Regions from separate parts of the Calidifontibacter indicus genome, predicted to be linked through region 2. Evidence: predicted binding sites of a transcription regulator. Region 2 holds the regulator's gene; each other region holds the start of a gene.
What was found. Region 2 encodes LexA, which represses DNA repair genes until DNA is damaged. Its sites were predicted from a motif close to TCGAACANNTGTTCGA; they were not measured.

Region 1: DFJ65_RS09040 (alpha-ketoglutarate-dependent dioxygenase AlkB) is a predicted target of LexA. The motif match lies at 2,689-2,704, and genes of this name have one in related genera.
Region 3: DFJ65_RS10020 (HNH endonuclease signature motif containing protein) is a predicted target of LexA. The motif match lies at 2,742-2,757, and genes of this name have one in related genera.

Annotation. Positions count from the first base shown of each region.
Region 1 covers NZ_QTUA01000001.1:1,891,254-1,895,701, forward strand. The annotation lists gene DFJ65_RS09025 (maleylpyruvate isomerase N-terminal domain-containing protein) at 1-36, opposite strand, end outside; gene DFJ65_RS09030 (aminotransferase family protein) at 162-1,400, shown strand; gene DFJ65_RS17785 (hypothetical protein) at 1,397-1,951, shown strand; gene DFJ65_RS09040 (alpha-ketoglutarate-dependent dioxygenase AlkB) at 2,013-2,654, opposite strand; gene DFJ65_RS09045 (phytoene desaturase family protein) at 2,767-4,320, opposite strand; gene recO (DNA repair protein RecO) at 4,384-4,448, shown strand, end outside.
Region 2 covers NZ_QTUA01000001.1:2,710,842-2,715,289, reverse strand. The annotation lists gene DFJ65_RS12915 (winged helix DNA-binding domain-containing protein) at 1-127, opposite strand, end outside; gene DFJ65_RS12910 (LysR family transcriptional regulator) at 186-1,109, opposite strand; gene DFJ65_RS12905 (Sir2 family NAD-dependent protein deacetylase) at 1,157-2,032, shown strand; gene lexA (transcriptional repressor LexA) at 2,043-2,765, opposite strand; gene DFJ65_RS12895 (LysM peptidoglycan-binding domain-containing protein) at 3,065-3,445, shown strand; gene nrdR (transcriptional regulator NrdR) at 3,843-4,409, shown strand.
Region 3 covers NZ_QTUA01000001.1:2,101,392-2,105,839, reverse strand. The annotation lists gene ribB (3,4-dihydroxy-2-butanone-4-phosphate synthase) at 1-218, opposite strand, end outside; gene DFJ65_RS10035 (riboflavin synthase) at 215-874, opposite strand; gene ribD (bifunctional diaminohydroxyphosphoribosylaminopyrimidine deaminase/5-amino-6-(5-phosphoribosylamino)uracil reductase RibD) at 878-1,921, opposite strand; FMN riboswitch at 2,048-2,180, opposite strand; gene DFJ65_RS10025 (hypothetical protein) at 2,285-2,593, shown strand; gene DFJ65_RS10020 (HNH endonuclease signature motif containing protein) at 2,797-4,314, shown strand; gene DFJ65_RS10015 (hypothetical protein) at 4,361-4,448, shown strand, end outside.

The DNA.
Region 1 (4,448 bases), 820 kb from region 2:
CTCGGCGCGGAACTGGTCGTTCGTCGGCTGTCTCATGCCTCGACCGTATCCACGGTGGGGGACACCGCAACCGGATTTCCGCTGCCCGGCTAGGGTGGCGGGGAGCCCCGGCTCCACCGGACTCGCGGCTCCACAGTCCCCGATCTGCAGGAGGTGCGCCGATGGGCGCGTTGTGGCACCCGTTCTCCGACATGGGAGCGGTCGAGAAGAACGGCGAGTTCGTCATCGCGCGCGGTGAGGGCGTGCACGTCTGGGACGCGTCGGGCAAGCAGTACCTCGACGCCACCGCCGGTCTGTGGTTCGCCAACGTCGGCCACGGTCGCAAGGAACTGGCGCAGGCTGCCGCCGACCAGGCGCAGACCCTCGCGGCCTACAGCACCTTCGGCGACTACGCCAATCCGCCGGTGATCGAGCTGGCCGAGCGCCTTGCCGGCATCGCACCGGTGCCGGGGTCGAAGACCTTCCTCACCTCCGGTGGCTCCGACTCGGTCGAGACGGCCGCGAAGATCGCGCGCCGCTACTGGTTCGAGCAGGGCCAGGAGTCCAAGCGCTACATCATCGGCCGCTCGAAGGCCTACCACGGCATGCACTACGCCGGCACCTCGCTCGGCGGCATCCAGGGCAACATCGAGGGCTACGGCACGCTCGTCGAAGACCAGGCGCACGTCGCCTGGGACGACGCCGAAGATCTGCGCGCCACGATCGAGCGCCTCGGCCCGGAGAACGTCGCGGCCTTCTTCGCCGAGCCGGTCATGGGTGCCGGTGGCGTCTACCCGCCACCCGAGGACTACCTGATGGCGGTGCGCAAGATCTGCACCGAGCACGACATCCTCTTCGTCGCCGACGAGGTCGTCACCGGTTACGGACGAATCGGTGGTGCTTGGTTCGCGTCCGCGAAGTTCGGTCTCGAGCCCGACTTCGTCACCACGGCCAAGGGCCTCACCTCCGGATACATCCCGATGGGTGCAGTGCTGGTGGCTCCGCGCGTCGCCGAGCCGTTCTTCGACCAGGACGCCGGACGCTGGCTGCGCCACGGTTACACCTACTCCGGGCACGCCGTCGCGGCCGCCGTCGCCAACGCCAACCTCGACATCCTCGAGCAGGAGAACCTGCTGGACGAGGCCGCTCGCCTCGAAGGCAGCCTCGCCTCCGCGCTGTCGCCGCTGGCCGACCACGACCTGGTCTCCGAGGTGCGCTGCGGCACCGGTGCTGTCGCCGCGGTGCAGTTGCACGAGGTCGCCAAGGCCGCCCCGGTGGTGGCGAAGATGCGTGAACTCGGTGTCGCGACCCGGGCGGTCGGTGCGGGCGGCGTGCAGTTCTCGCCGGCGTTCGTCATGACCGACGACGAGGTCGGGCAGCTTGCCGACATCACCCGGCAGGCGCTGGACGCCGCGCTGTGAGTGGGCAGCCGCCCTACGGCGGTCAGCCCGGGTATCCGCAGGGCGGGCCCGGTTACCCGCAGGGTCAGCCTGGTTACCCGCAGGGTCAGGCCGGGTACCCGCAGGGTGGGCCGCAGCCGGGTTGGCAGGGTGGTCAGCCGCTGTACGGCGGCCAGCAGTCCCAGCAGCCCGGCCCTCCCGGGTATCTGCACCTGACCATTCAGGGCAGCGCGGCGACGTCGAACATGCTCACGCCGAACGTGGTGATCGACGGGCGTCCTTACCCGGCGTCGTACGGATCGAACACCTACCCGCTGCCGCCCGGTCAGCACCACCTGGAGATCTACGCCCAGTGGATGCGCAAGTACGGGCAGGCCGAGATGGCGCTGAACATCATTCCGGGACAACAGGTTCCGGTCTTCTACCGGGCGCCGTTGCACCAGTTCACGACGGGCAGCATCGGCCACGAGAAGCAGAAGGCGAAGGGCAAGGGCTGCCTGTACGGGATCGGTGCGTTCTTCCTGGTGTTGATCCTGCTGGTCGTCGTGGCGGCGATCGCGGCGGGTTCGTGAGCCGGCTCGCTCGCGCCTAGCCGGCGCCCAGCTGTGGGTGGCCGGACGGCCGGCGAACCCGTCAGCGAATGCCGTGCGGGCGGAACTGCACGCTGATCCGTGGGCCGACGGGCTTGCTGCTCTTGGGAATCGCATGCTCCCACGTCCGCTGATGCGAGCCACCCATCACGACCAGATCGCCGTGCCCGAGGGTGAACCGGATCGACTCGCCCCCACCTGCCGGGCGCATCATCAGCGCGCGCGGTGAACCGATGGACACGATCGCGACCATCGTGTCGTGTGTCGACGCGCGCCCCTCGCGGTCGCCGTGCCAGGCGACCGAGTCGCGTCCGTCGCGATAGAGGCACATGCCCGCAGTGGTGAACGGCTCGCCGAGCTCGTCGGCGTAGTAGGTGGAGAGGGCCGAACGCGCCTGCTGCAGAACGGGATCGGGCCAGCGTTCGGTGGCGGAGTAGAACCGCAGGAGGCGCGGCGTGTCGACCTCGCGGTCGTACATCATCCGTCGCTCGCCCCGCCAGTCGACGCCGCCACTGCCGCCGGGCATCAGTCGGGCGAAGAGTTCATCGGCACCGGTCAGCCAGCCCGGCCGCAGATCCACCCACGCTCCCCGGGAAAGCGGCGTGCGGCGGACGGCGCCGGCGAGGGAGCGCAGTCCGACCTGTTCGACCTGGTCGAGCAGTGAACCCTGCAATGCATAGGACATGTGTTCGATGATACGCCGATCACAGATTCACGGCCAGTACATTTGTTCGATCGCGAGGCGAATCGATGGCGCCCTCGAGTCGGTCTGACCGGCGCCCGGGGCGAAGAGCGGCTCAGCCCTCCAGCACGGCTTGTGCTGCCGCGAACCCACCCAGGCCGCTCACACCGCCACCGCGCTGCGAGCCGGCGCCTGCCAGCAGCACTCCGTCGTACGCCGTCGCGACGCCCCAGCGCTGCGCCGCCGTCTCCAAGGGTGCGTCGTCGTCGACCCAGGGCCAGGTGAGCGGCGCGTGGAAGATGTTGCCGCCGGGCATCGCGAGCACGTCCTGCAGGTCACGCGTGGTCTTGGTCTCGACACACGGGTTGCCCGCACGGTCGCGCATCACGACGTCCTCGATCGGTTCGGCGAGCACCGAACTCAGCGAATCGAGCACGCGGCGCTGCAGGTCGTCGCGCATGGCGGCGCCGTCGGCGTCGTCGAGCAGCCGGTCAGGGGTCTGCAGGGTGAAGACGGTGAGCGTCTGCGCGCCGGACGCCTGCAGCTCGGGCGACAGGATCGACGGGTCGGTGATCGAGTGGCAGTAGATCTCGGCCGGCATCGGGTCGGGGACGGTGCCCGATTCGGCTGCGGTGTAGGCATTTTCGAGCTGGCTGTAGAGCTCGTTGATGTGGAACGTGCCGCCGAAGGCGGCCTGGGGAGCCACGGAGGTCTCCCGCAACCGGGGCAGGCGTGACAACAGCAGGTTGACCTTCACCTGGGCACCCTCGACCCGCTCACCGCGGGTGCCGCCGGCGAGTTGGTCGAGCACCTCCGGCGCCGCTGCCCACAGCACGGTGTCGGCGGTCGCGCGGTGCTCTACGCCGGCGGTGTCGTGCCAGGTGACGGCACCCTGCTCGACGCCGGTCACGGTGGCACCGGTGGTCAGCGTGGCGCCCGCGGCGCGTGCGATGTCGGCCAATTGGGTTGCCACCTGGCCCATGCCGCCGATCGGAACGTCCCAGTCGCCGGTGCCTCCGCCGATCACGTGGTAGAGGAAGCAGATGTTGTGCCGCAGATCGGTCTGGTGCGCCGAGGCGTACGTCGAGATGAGGCCGTCGGTGAGCACGACGCCGCGCACGAGGTCGTCAGCGAAGGTCGACTCGATGACCTCACCGAGCGGACGGTCGAGGAAGTCGCGGGCCAGCGCCGGGTCGCCGACGAGCCGGTCGATCTCGCCGCGTCGCCGCAACGGCTCGGTCATCGTGGGCCAGATCGCCTCGGCGAGTTTCGTTGTGCGCCCGTAGAACTCACCCCACCGGTCGAAGTCGGCCCCGGCGCCGACGGCCTTGAACGACGCCTGGGTCGCGGCGGCGTCCTGATGATCGACCAAGAGCCCGCGATCGCCGCCGGGCATCGGCGTGTAGGACGAGTAACGACGCCGCGCGAGCCGCAGCGAGAGCCCGAGATCGTCGATGATGCGGCGCGGCATCAGGCTCACCAGGTAGGAGTAGCGCGACAGCCGAGCACCCATCCCGTCGAACGCGTCCGCCGACACGGTGGCGCCACCGAGGTCGTCCTGACGCTCCAGCAGGAGAACGGACTTGCCCGCCTTGGCGAGGTAGGCGGCTGCGGTGAGGCCGTTGTGGCCCCCACCGACGATGACGACGTCGTGCGAGCTGCTGTGCATGGCCTCGATCCTAGGGGTCGGTGCCGCAGCCGCTGCGGCGGTTGGGGGACAATGGAAGGAGTTATGCCCACCTACAACGACGTCGCCATCGTGCTGCGCACCCACAAGCTGGGCGAGCACGATCGCAT
Region 2 (4,448 bases):
CCTGCGACTGCACACAGGTGAGCAGGCGGACGGCGTCCGCCGCGTGCGGCAATGGGGTCGACGACAACCGTTGGACGGCGAGCCGGCGCCGGTTCACCCACTGCCGGTCGACCACGCGCGCCGTCACGGTGCCTTCACGAAGTTGTCAGCTTGTCGGCACCGGCGAGGCTGGTCGGCGAGGCGGCTCAGGCCGGAGCACCGACGCACGACTGGTCGTGTGCCGCCTCGACGAGCGCGTCGATCATGGCGGCCACGGCGGGCACCCGGGTGAGGTCGGGCGTGGTGACCGCGAAGACCCGGCGGTGCGACGGCGGGTCGATCGGGAGCACCTTCACCCGCGCGTTCGGGGCGGAACGCAGGATCAGGTCGGGCACCAGTGCGACTCCCAGACCCTCGGCCACGAGTCCGAGCACGGCCACGTAGTCCTCGGTCTCGAAGGCGACATCGGGGGCGAACCCGGCGCCGTCGGCCAACGCGAGCAGGTGGCCGCGACAGCGGGTGCAGCCCGCGATCCACGGCGCCTGGGCGAGGTCGGCGAGGTCGACACTCTCGTGGGCGGCGAGCGGGTGGTCGAGGGGCAGCGCGATGCGCACGTCGTCGAGCAACAGCTCACGCACCTCGAAGTCGTCGAGCTGGTCGGTCGTGAGCTCGAGCCCCTCGTAGGTGAACGCGACCGCGACGTCGCACTCGCCCGCGCGCAGCGCGGCCAACGATTCCGGCGGCTCACCCTCGGCGAAGGTCACCTGCACCTGCGGGAAACGCTTCTTCACCAGCGACAACGCCTTCGGCACCAGGGTCGACGACGACGACGGGAAGGCCATCAGCCGCACCCGGCCCGAACGCAGACCGGCGATCGCGGCCACCTCCGACTCGGCCGCGCTGATCGCGCCCAGGACGGCGCCGGCATGGCGGGCGAGCACCTCACCGGCCTCGGTGAGGCGCACGTTGCGTCCGAGTCGTTCGACCAGGGGAGTGCCCAGCCGCTCCTCCAAGCGGCGCACCATTTGGGAGATGGCAGGCTGGGAGTAACCCAGCGACGACGCGGCCGCGGTGAAGCTGCCCTCGTCAGCGATGGCACGAATCACCCGGAGTCCGGCAGCGTCGATCATGCCTACTAGCGTACGTGCGACGCGCCGAACGACCAGCGAAGGACCCGATGGACGACCGCAGTTACCTGGCTCATCGCCTGCGTGCGGGCAAGGTGCTCGTGATGACGGGTGCCGGGTTGTCCACGGATTCCGGTCTGCCCGACTACCGCGGCCCGGACGGCGTGCGCCGCGTGCAACCGATGACCGTGGCCGAGTTCCGTGCGGGTGCGGCTGCTCGGCAGCGGTACTGGAGCCGCTCCTATGTCGGCTGGACGCGGTTTCGCACCGCCGAACCGAACCCGGCACACGACCATCTCGCCCGGTTGGAAGGCGCCGGCCTGCTCGCCGCGACGATCACCCAGAACGTCGACGGGTTGGCGCAGCGCGCAGGATCCCGAACGGTGATCGAGCTGCACGGCAACCTCGGCCGCGCGATCTGCCTCGACTGCCGCAGCACCGTCGACCGCGAGTGGGTGCAGCGCGAGTTCACCCGGCTCAACCCGGCGTTCGCGGCCGATGCCGAGCGTGCGCGCAACCTTCCGCTGCGCCCCGACGGCGACGTCGACATCGACGAATCGCTCATCCACGACATCACGCTGGTGCACTGCCCGACCTGCGGCAGCGACCTGCTGAAGCCCGACGTCGTGATGTTCGGGGAGTCGGTGCCCAAACCGCTCGTCGACCACTGCTTCGACCTCGTCGCCGCAAGTCGCACGTTGCTGGTCGTCGGCTCGTCGCTCGGGGTGATGTCGGGCTACCGCTTCGCCCGCCGGGCCGCCGCGCTCGAGGTGCCGATCGTGCTGATGAACACGGGCTGGTCACGGGCCGAGGAGATCGCCACCCGACACGTCCACCGCCCCCTGCGCGAGGTGCTGCAGGAGGCGGTGTGGGACGTGCTGGGTGATGTGCCCGGGACTGACTCCGGGTCTGAATCCGGGGACTGATTCCGGGAGCTCAGACCCGGCGTAGCACCGCGGTCACCTTGCCGAGGATGACGGCGTGGTCGCCGTCGATCGGGTCGTACGCGGGGTTGTGGGGCATCAGCCACACCTTGCCGTCGCGGCGCTTGAAGGTCTTCACGGTGGCCTCGTTGTCGAGCATCGCCGCAACGATGTCGCCGTTGGTGGCGGTCGGCTGCTGACGCACGACGACCCAGTCGCCGTCGCAGATCGCCGCGTCGATCATCGAGTCACCGACGACCTTCAGCAGGAACAGATCGCCCTCACCGACGATCTGCTTGGGCAGCGGGAAGACGTCCTCGACGACCTCCTCGGCGAGGATCGGGCCGCCGGCGGCGATCCGCCCGACCACCGGCACGTAGGACGCGGCCGGCCGCTGGTCGCCGGCGCCGGTCTCGTCGACCGTGGACTCGTCGGCCGAGGTGACGCTGGAACCACCCCGCACGCCGCGCTTTTCGGCGTTGTGATCGGGGGAGATGATCTCGATCGCGCGCGGCCGGTTGGGGTCGCGGCGCAGGTAGCCCTTGCGCTCGAGCATCGACAACTGGTGAGCGACCGAACTGGGGCTGGTGAGACCGACCGCCTCACCGATCTCGCGCATGCTCGGCGGGTAACCGCGGCGGTCGACCGAGTTGCGGATGACCTCGAGCACCTTCCGCTGGCGGGTCGTGAGCGCGGTGCCGCCCTCGTCGTCGGGCAACTGGTGGATCTTGGCCATGTCGTCTGCGTCCTTCGTCGTCTCGCCGGGGCCGTGCTCGTGTCGTGCTCGTGTCGTGCTCCAGCTGCGGTGCTGGTGCCTGCGGTCAGACAGTCGGCCGACGGAGGTTGTCGGTGGTCGCTGCCAGGCTGCGAAGCATGGAAAGAGGCTATGCCGCTCGCACACAGTTATCAAACATTTGTACGACGCGTGTCTCGTTTATTTCGAACAACCGTGCTATACATCGTACAGGCGTTCTATCGCACGCGTGTGCGAGCGAACATTGGGACGACGCTCAGGCGTCGGGGATGGAGAACATCATGAGTGCAGTCGCTCACTGGGATGCACCGGTCGTCGGGCGCGAGCCGCGCACGCGCCGCCACCTGCACCTCGTGCCCGCCCAGTCTCAGGTGTCGGCGGCCGGCGAGGGCGCTGTGCGCCTGACGATCCGTGGTCGGCGCCTGGTGGCCGCCCTGGTCCTCGCGGCCATCGTCGGTGGCGGGTGGGGAGTTGGCCAGGCGTTCGCCGGCGGCTCCTCGAGCTCCGAACTCGTGGTCCGCTCGGGGCAGACCCTGTCCGAGGTGGCCCACGCTGCCTACCCGCAACTGCCGGTCGGCGAAGCCGTCTACCGCATCCAGCGCGCCAACGGCCTCAACAGCCTTCAGGTGAGCGAGGGTCAGCGTTTGGTGGTCCCGCGCTGAGCCTGCGCTGATCACGTGCATCTCGTGGCCCGGTGTCGACCTGATCGGTCGACGCCGGGCCTCGTCGTTCGGTCGGTCGCGGAGGCGTGTCCCGATCGATTTCGAGGTGTTGCAAGTCCGTGACCTGCGCATTTGCGGGCTCGGCCGGAGCGGGCCGAATTCGCCACGCCGGGGCTGTTGCATCTTGGGGTCGGACCGGAATAGCATCCCTACATCTAGTAGTTACACCGTTGTAAGTTGTCCACATGTAGGTCCCCAGCTAGTCAACAGGATCCACGGACTTCTACACCGGTTTTCCACAATCGACCCCCAGATCGATCCGAAAAGGCCTCGCGGCCCGGGCATTCCTATGCCCATCGCGGGCTCTGATCGATCGTGACGCCACCCGGAGGTGACCATGCACTGCCCGTTCTGCCGACACGACGACTCGCGGGTCGTCGACAGCCGCAGCAGTGACGACGGCACCTCGATCAAGCGGCGTCGCCAGTGCCCGTCGTGCGGGAAGCGGTTCTCCACCTTGGAGACCGCGAGCCTGACGGTGGTCAAGCGGTCCGGCGCGAGCGAGCCGTTCTCCCGGCAGAAGGTGCTCGTCGGCGTCCGCAAGGCCTGCCAGGGGCGCCCGGTCAGCGAAGACCAACTCGCGTTGCTCGCCCAGCAGGTCGAGGAAGGCATCCGTTCGGCGGGAGCCGCCGAGATCGACGCCCACGACGTCGGTCTGGAGATCCTCGGCCCGCTGCGCTGCCTCGACGAGGTCGCCTATCTGCGGTTCGCCTCGGTCTACCAGGCGTTCGACGACCTCGACGACTTCGAGGCGGCGATCGCATTGCTGCGCAGCGAGCGAGACCTGCAGCAGACCGACGCCGGTGACAGCGACAGCCACGTCGACGGTGATGCGGGTGGAGCCGAAGACACCGGCGAGGTTGTCGGTGGTCGCGGCAAGACTGGTCGCACCACCACCAGCTGAGCCGCGCGGCCGACAGCACGCACAGCACCAGCACGCACG
Region 3 (4,448 bases), 610 kb from region 2:
CCCACCATCAGCGGCAGGTCGAGGCGGTCGGCGAGCTGGCCGGGCAGCGGCGCACACAGGTAGCCGGAGCTGTGCCGAATGGTCCAGGCCATCCACTCGGTGGTGGCGGTCTGCGCCGAGAGGATGACGTCGCCCTCGTTCTCGCGCGACTCGTCGTCGGTCACGAGCACGGGCTTGCCGGCGGCCAAGACCTCGAAGGCCTTCGTCAGATCCTTCATGCCAGGCTTCCTTCCGGGTGCAGCGTCGGGGTTTGCGTCGCGAGGTCGTCGGTCGGGGCGGCGCGGTCGAGCCCGCCCAGCAGGCGGGCGGCGTACTTCGCCAGCACATCGGCCTCCAGGTTCACCGGGTCGCCGATCCACCTGTCCCCCAACGTGGTCAGCGCCAAGGTGGTCGGGATGAGCGAGACGGTCAGTCGGCCCTCTTCGCAGGAGGCAACCGTGAGTGAGACACCGTCGATGGTGATCGATCCCTTCGGCACGACGTATTGACCGACCTGTGCGGGCACGGCGATCGTGAGGTTCGTCCAGTGTTCGCTGGGCTCGATCTCGAGCACCTGGCCGGTGCCGTCGACGTGACCTTGCACGATGTGTCCGTCAAACCGTCCGTCGGCGCGCATGGCGCGTTCGAGGTTGACCTTCCCGCCGACGACGAGGTCGCCGAGGTGGGTGCACCGCAGGGTCTCGGCCATCACGTCGACGGTGAACCGCTGCGTGTCGAACTCGGTGACCGTGAGGCACACCCCGTCGACCGCGATCGAGGCGCCGTGTTTGGCGTCGCTGAGCACCTCGTCGGCCCGGATCGTGAGCCGGGCGCAGTCGCCGACTCGGTCGATCTGCTCGACGGTGCCGACCTCCTCGATGATTCCGGTGAACATCGTTCAGTCCTCTCGTGCGGGACGGTTGGGTGAAGTGCGGGACATGATCAGGCGGACGTCGTCGCCGAACCTGGCGACGTCGTCGAGGTGCCAGCGCTGGCCGTCGGCGATGGTGCCGATGCCGAGGTCGCCGAGCAGGTGCGCGCCGGCGCCGAGCAGCACCGGCGCGAGGTAGGCGTGGATCTCGTCGACCAGACCGGCCGCGAGGAAGGCCGCCGCGAGGGTCGGGCCGCCCTCGAGCAGCACGTGGCGGATACCGCGTTCGTGCAGTTGCTCCAGCGCCTTCGCCGGGTCGTGGGTGGGGATCACGAGCGTTTCGGCAGCGTCGTCGAAGATCTTCGCGCTGCTCGGAATATCGCTGCGTCCCAGCACGACCCGCAGCGGCTGCCCGTCGTGGGGCACGTCGCGGACGGTGAGTGCGGGGTCGTCGGCGCGCACGGTGCCGGTGCCGACGACGACCGCCCCGACCCGGGCCCGCAGCCGGTGCACTTCCTGTCGCGATGCCGGGCCGGTGATCCACCGACTGGTGCCGTCGGCCGCGGCGACCCGTCCGTCGAGGGTCGACGCCGACTTCCAGGTGACCAGGGGGCGTCCGTGTCGGGCGGCGAAGGTCCATCCCGGGTTGAGAGCTTCGGCGCGTGCGGCGTGGTCGGTGATGTCGTCGGTGGCCTGCTCGACGGCGATGCCGGCGGCGCGCAGCCGCTGCGCTCCCCCGGCCGCCGCGTGCGACGGGTCGGCGGCCGCGTAGACCACGCGCACGACCCCCGCGTCGATGAGCGCAGCGGCGCACGGAGGGGTGCGGCCGTGGTGGTTGCAGGGTTCGAGGGTGACGAAAGCCGTTGCGCCACGGGTCTTCTCACCGGCGTCCGCCAAGGCTGCGGCCTCCGCATGCGGGGTGCCGGCGCCCCGGTGGAAACCGCGTCCGACCACTGCGCCGTCGTTGACCAGCACGCACCCGACCCGCGGGTTGGGGTCGACGACGGGGCCCCGGGCCGCCAGTTCGAGGGCAGCCTCGAGGAAGGCAGCGTCTGCGGTGGTGATCGCCATCGCCTCTCCCGGTCGTCCGTCGTCGGACGTGACCCGGGGAGTTGGCGTACGTCAGGACACCCCGCGCGGATCGCAGTCGATCCGCAGGGGTACCTGCGTGCTCGAGGTCTGCCGAAGCAAACCTCGAACGTGCGCCTCCCATCCGGACTTTCACCGTCGGTCCTGGAATTCCACCAGGTCAACCGCTCACCTCTTGCGAGGATCGCGGGTCGCGGACTGTCACCGCCGGCTCAGAGTTTCACTGACCCCGGAGCACGTTTCTTCGGTCAGTATGCACCGACGTCCCGACACCCGCCACCGGGGGTGTCGCGCTTCGGGACGGGTGCGGTGCGCCGCTTCGTCAGCCGTGGTCTGATGTGAGCCATGCCGTACCTGCCTGCCCACGACACCCTCACCGACGTCGACGTGATGCGCGATTTCGTTGTCGCACAACCACTTGCGTCCGTTGTGACCCATGACGGCTCGGCGCCCGATCTCGACCTCGTCGACATGCTCGACAAGATCGTCGGCATCACCATCGAGGTGGCGTCGCTGATCGGCAAGTTCAAGGTGAGCGCCCACCGCACCGAGGCCGACCGCCTGGGTGCTCGTGACGGCATCGCCGCCGGGTCCGATTCCTCGGTCACACCGCTGGTCGATGCAATGGGCCGGCCGCCGCAGGGCACCTTCTGACCCTTGTGAGCCGATGTGCACAGGGGCCCGGCTGGCCATCGCTCCCCTGTGGACAAACCCGCCTTCTTGCGGGGGCTGTGGATACCGGAGAGTATCGAATTCTTGTGTGCATCAGCAGAATTCGCTGTGCAAAGCCTTCCCACTAGGTTCGAACAGGCGTACGATTGAGGTAGTCCGAAAGCACCTGGGGAGGAGGCGCCGGCATGACCACCAACGAATCGCTTGAGCCGTTCTACGACTCGTATCCGGGTGAAGCCGCTTCCTGCGCCGCGGTGGTCTCGGACGCGCTGGCTGCGGTGACCCGGCTGGCTCAGTTGACCGGCAACCTCACGGACGCCGAACTCACTTCCCTGGCCCGGTCCCTCGCCCTGGTGCACCAGCAGACCGAGGCGACACTTGTCGCGGTCACGACTGACGCGGTCGAGCGGGGTGCGGTGTACCGGTCCACCGCTGCTGACGCGACCCAGTGGGTGCGACGGCTGTCGACCGGCGAGTCCACCACCGCACTGCTCGGTGCCGACACCGTCAGTGCTGCGGGGCCACTCGTGCCGCTCGACCAACCTCAAGGTTCGGTGGACGCGTGGGGCGACGAACTGGTGTCGCGGTGCGGTCTCGAACCCTTGCGCGCGTCGCGGATCGCGAAGATCGCCGACGCGGTCCGCTCACCCCTCAACGCGCCGTTGGCGGAGGCGTTGCAGTCCGGTCGGATCAACACCACCATCGCCAAAACCTGTCTCGACAACATCGACAAGATCAAGGCGGTTCTGCCGGACGCGACCCGGGAGGAGATCTACGGCTGGTTACTCACCCTCGACGTCGGCGCCGGCGCCAAAACTATCCGGGAACTCACCAAACGGATCCTCGCTCAGTACGGCGAGGAGGTGCTCGACCAGGCCGAAGACGCACACCAGAAGGTTGAGTCCTTGTCCTGGTCGGATGAACCGAACGGGATGGTCAGGTTCACCGCCGACCTCTCACCCGATCACGCCGAACAGGTGAAGCAGGCCGTCGACTCGCTCGCCGGACCATCACCGAAATCAGCGTGTTGCGGTGATCCGCACCACCGGCACACCCCGGGCCCCGACGGCACGTCACAGAAGACGGGTGAGCCCGACCCCAGGAGCGCCGGGAAGCGTCGCGCCGACGCCCTGGTGTTGCTGCTGGGTCTCGGCGCCGAAGCCGTCGACGCAGACCGGGAGATCAAACACCGCGGATCCGCCACGTTGGTCGTCACGATCGACTTCCTCGTCCTCGCCGGGATCCTCGCCGGGCTCGGCATCACCGACACCGGCACCGGCGTCTCCCCCGACACCGTGCGACAACTCGCCTGCGACGCGAAAATCCTGCCGATGGTCCTCGGATCCAAGAACCAACCACTCAACCTCGGCCGAAAACGACGCTTGGTGGAAGACGAGCTGCGAAGAGCCGTGATCCACCGCGACAAACACTGCACCTACGCAGGCTGCGACAGACCACCCGTCATGTGCGAGTGTTTTTGGGGTCCCCGCGAAGTATCGGAGCGAGGAACGAGCGGAGAACTTCGTGGGGTGAAGGTTCTCCATGTCGAGTCGTGGTGGGCAGGCGGCGAAACCTCACTCGAGAACAGTGCACTGTTGTGCAGCACCCACCACCGCATCGTCCACCGCGACCACCTCACCGCCACCGTCACCGACACCGGCGTCACCTGGCACTACCAAGGTGCCGCTACTGCATCAGCCTGACGCATTCTGGCTGGGCCTGTCGGTGGTCAGGGCCAAGGTGGTCGACATGTTGATCTACGTCGCTGCACCCTTGGAAGCAGCAGACCTCGTGCGCGAGGCGAACGCCCTCATCCACGAAGCTGGGCACGAACTCG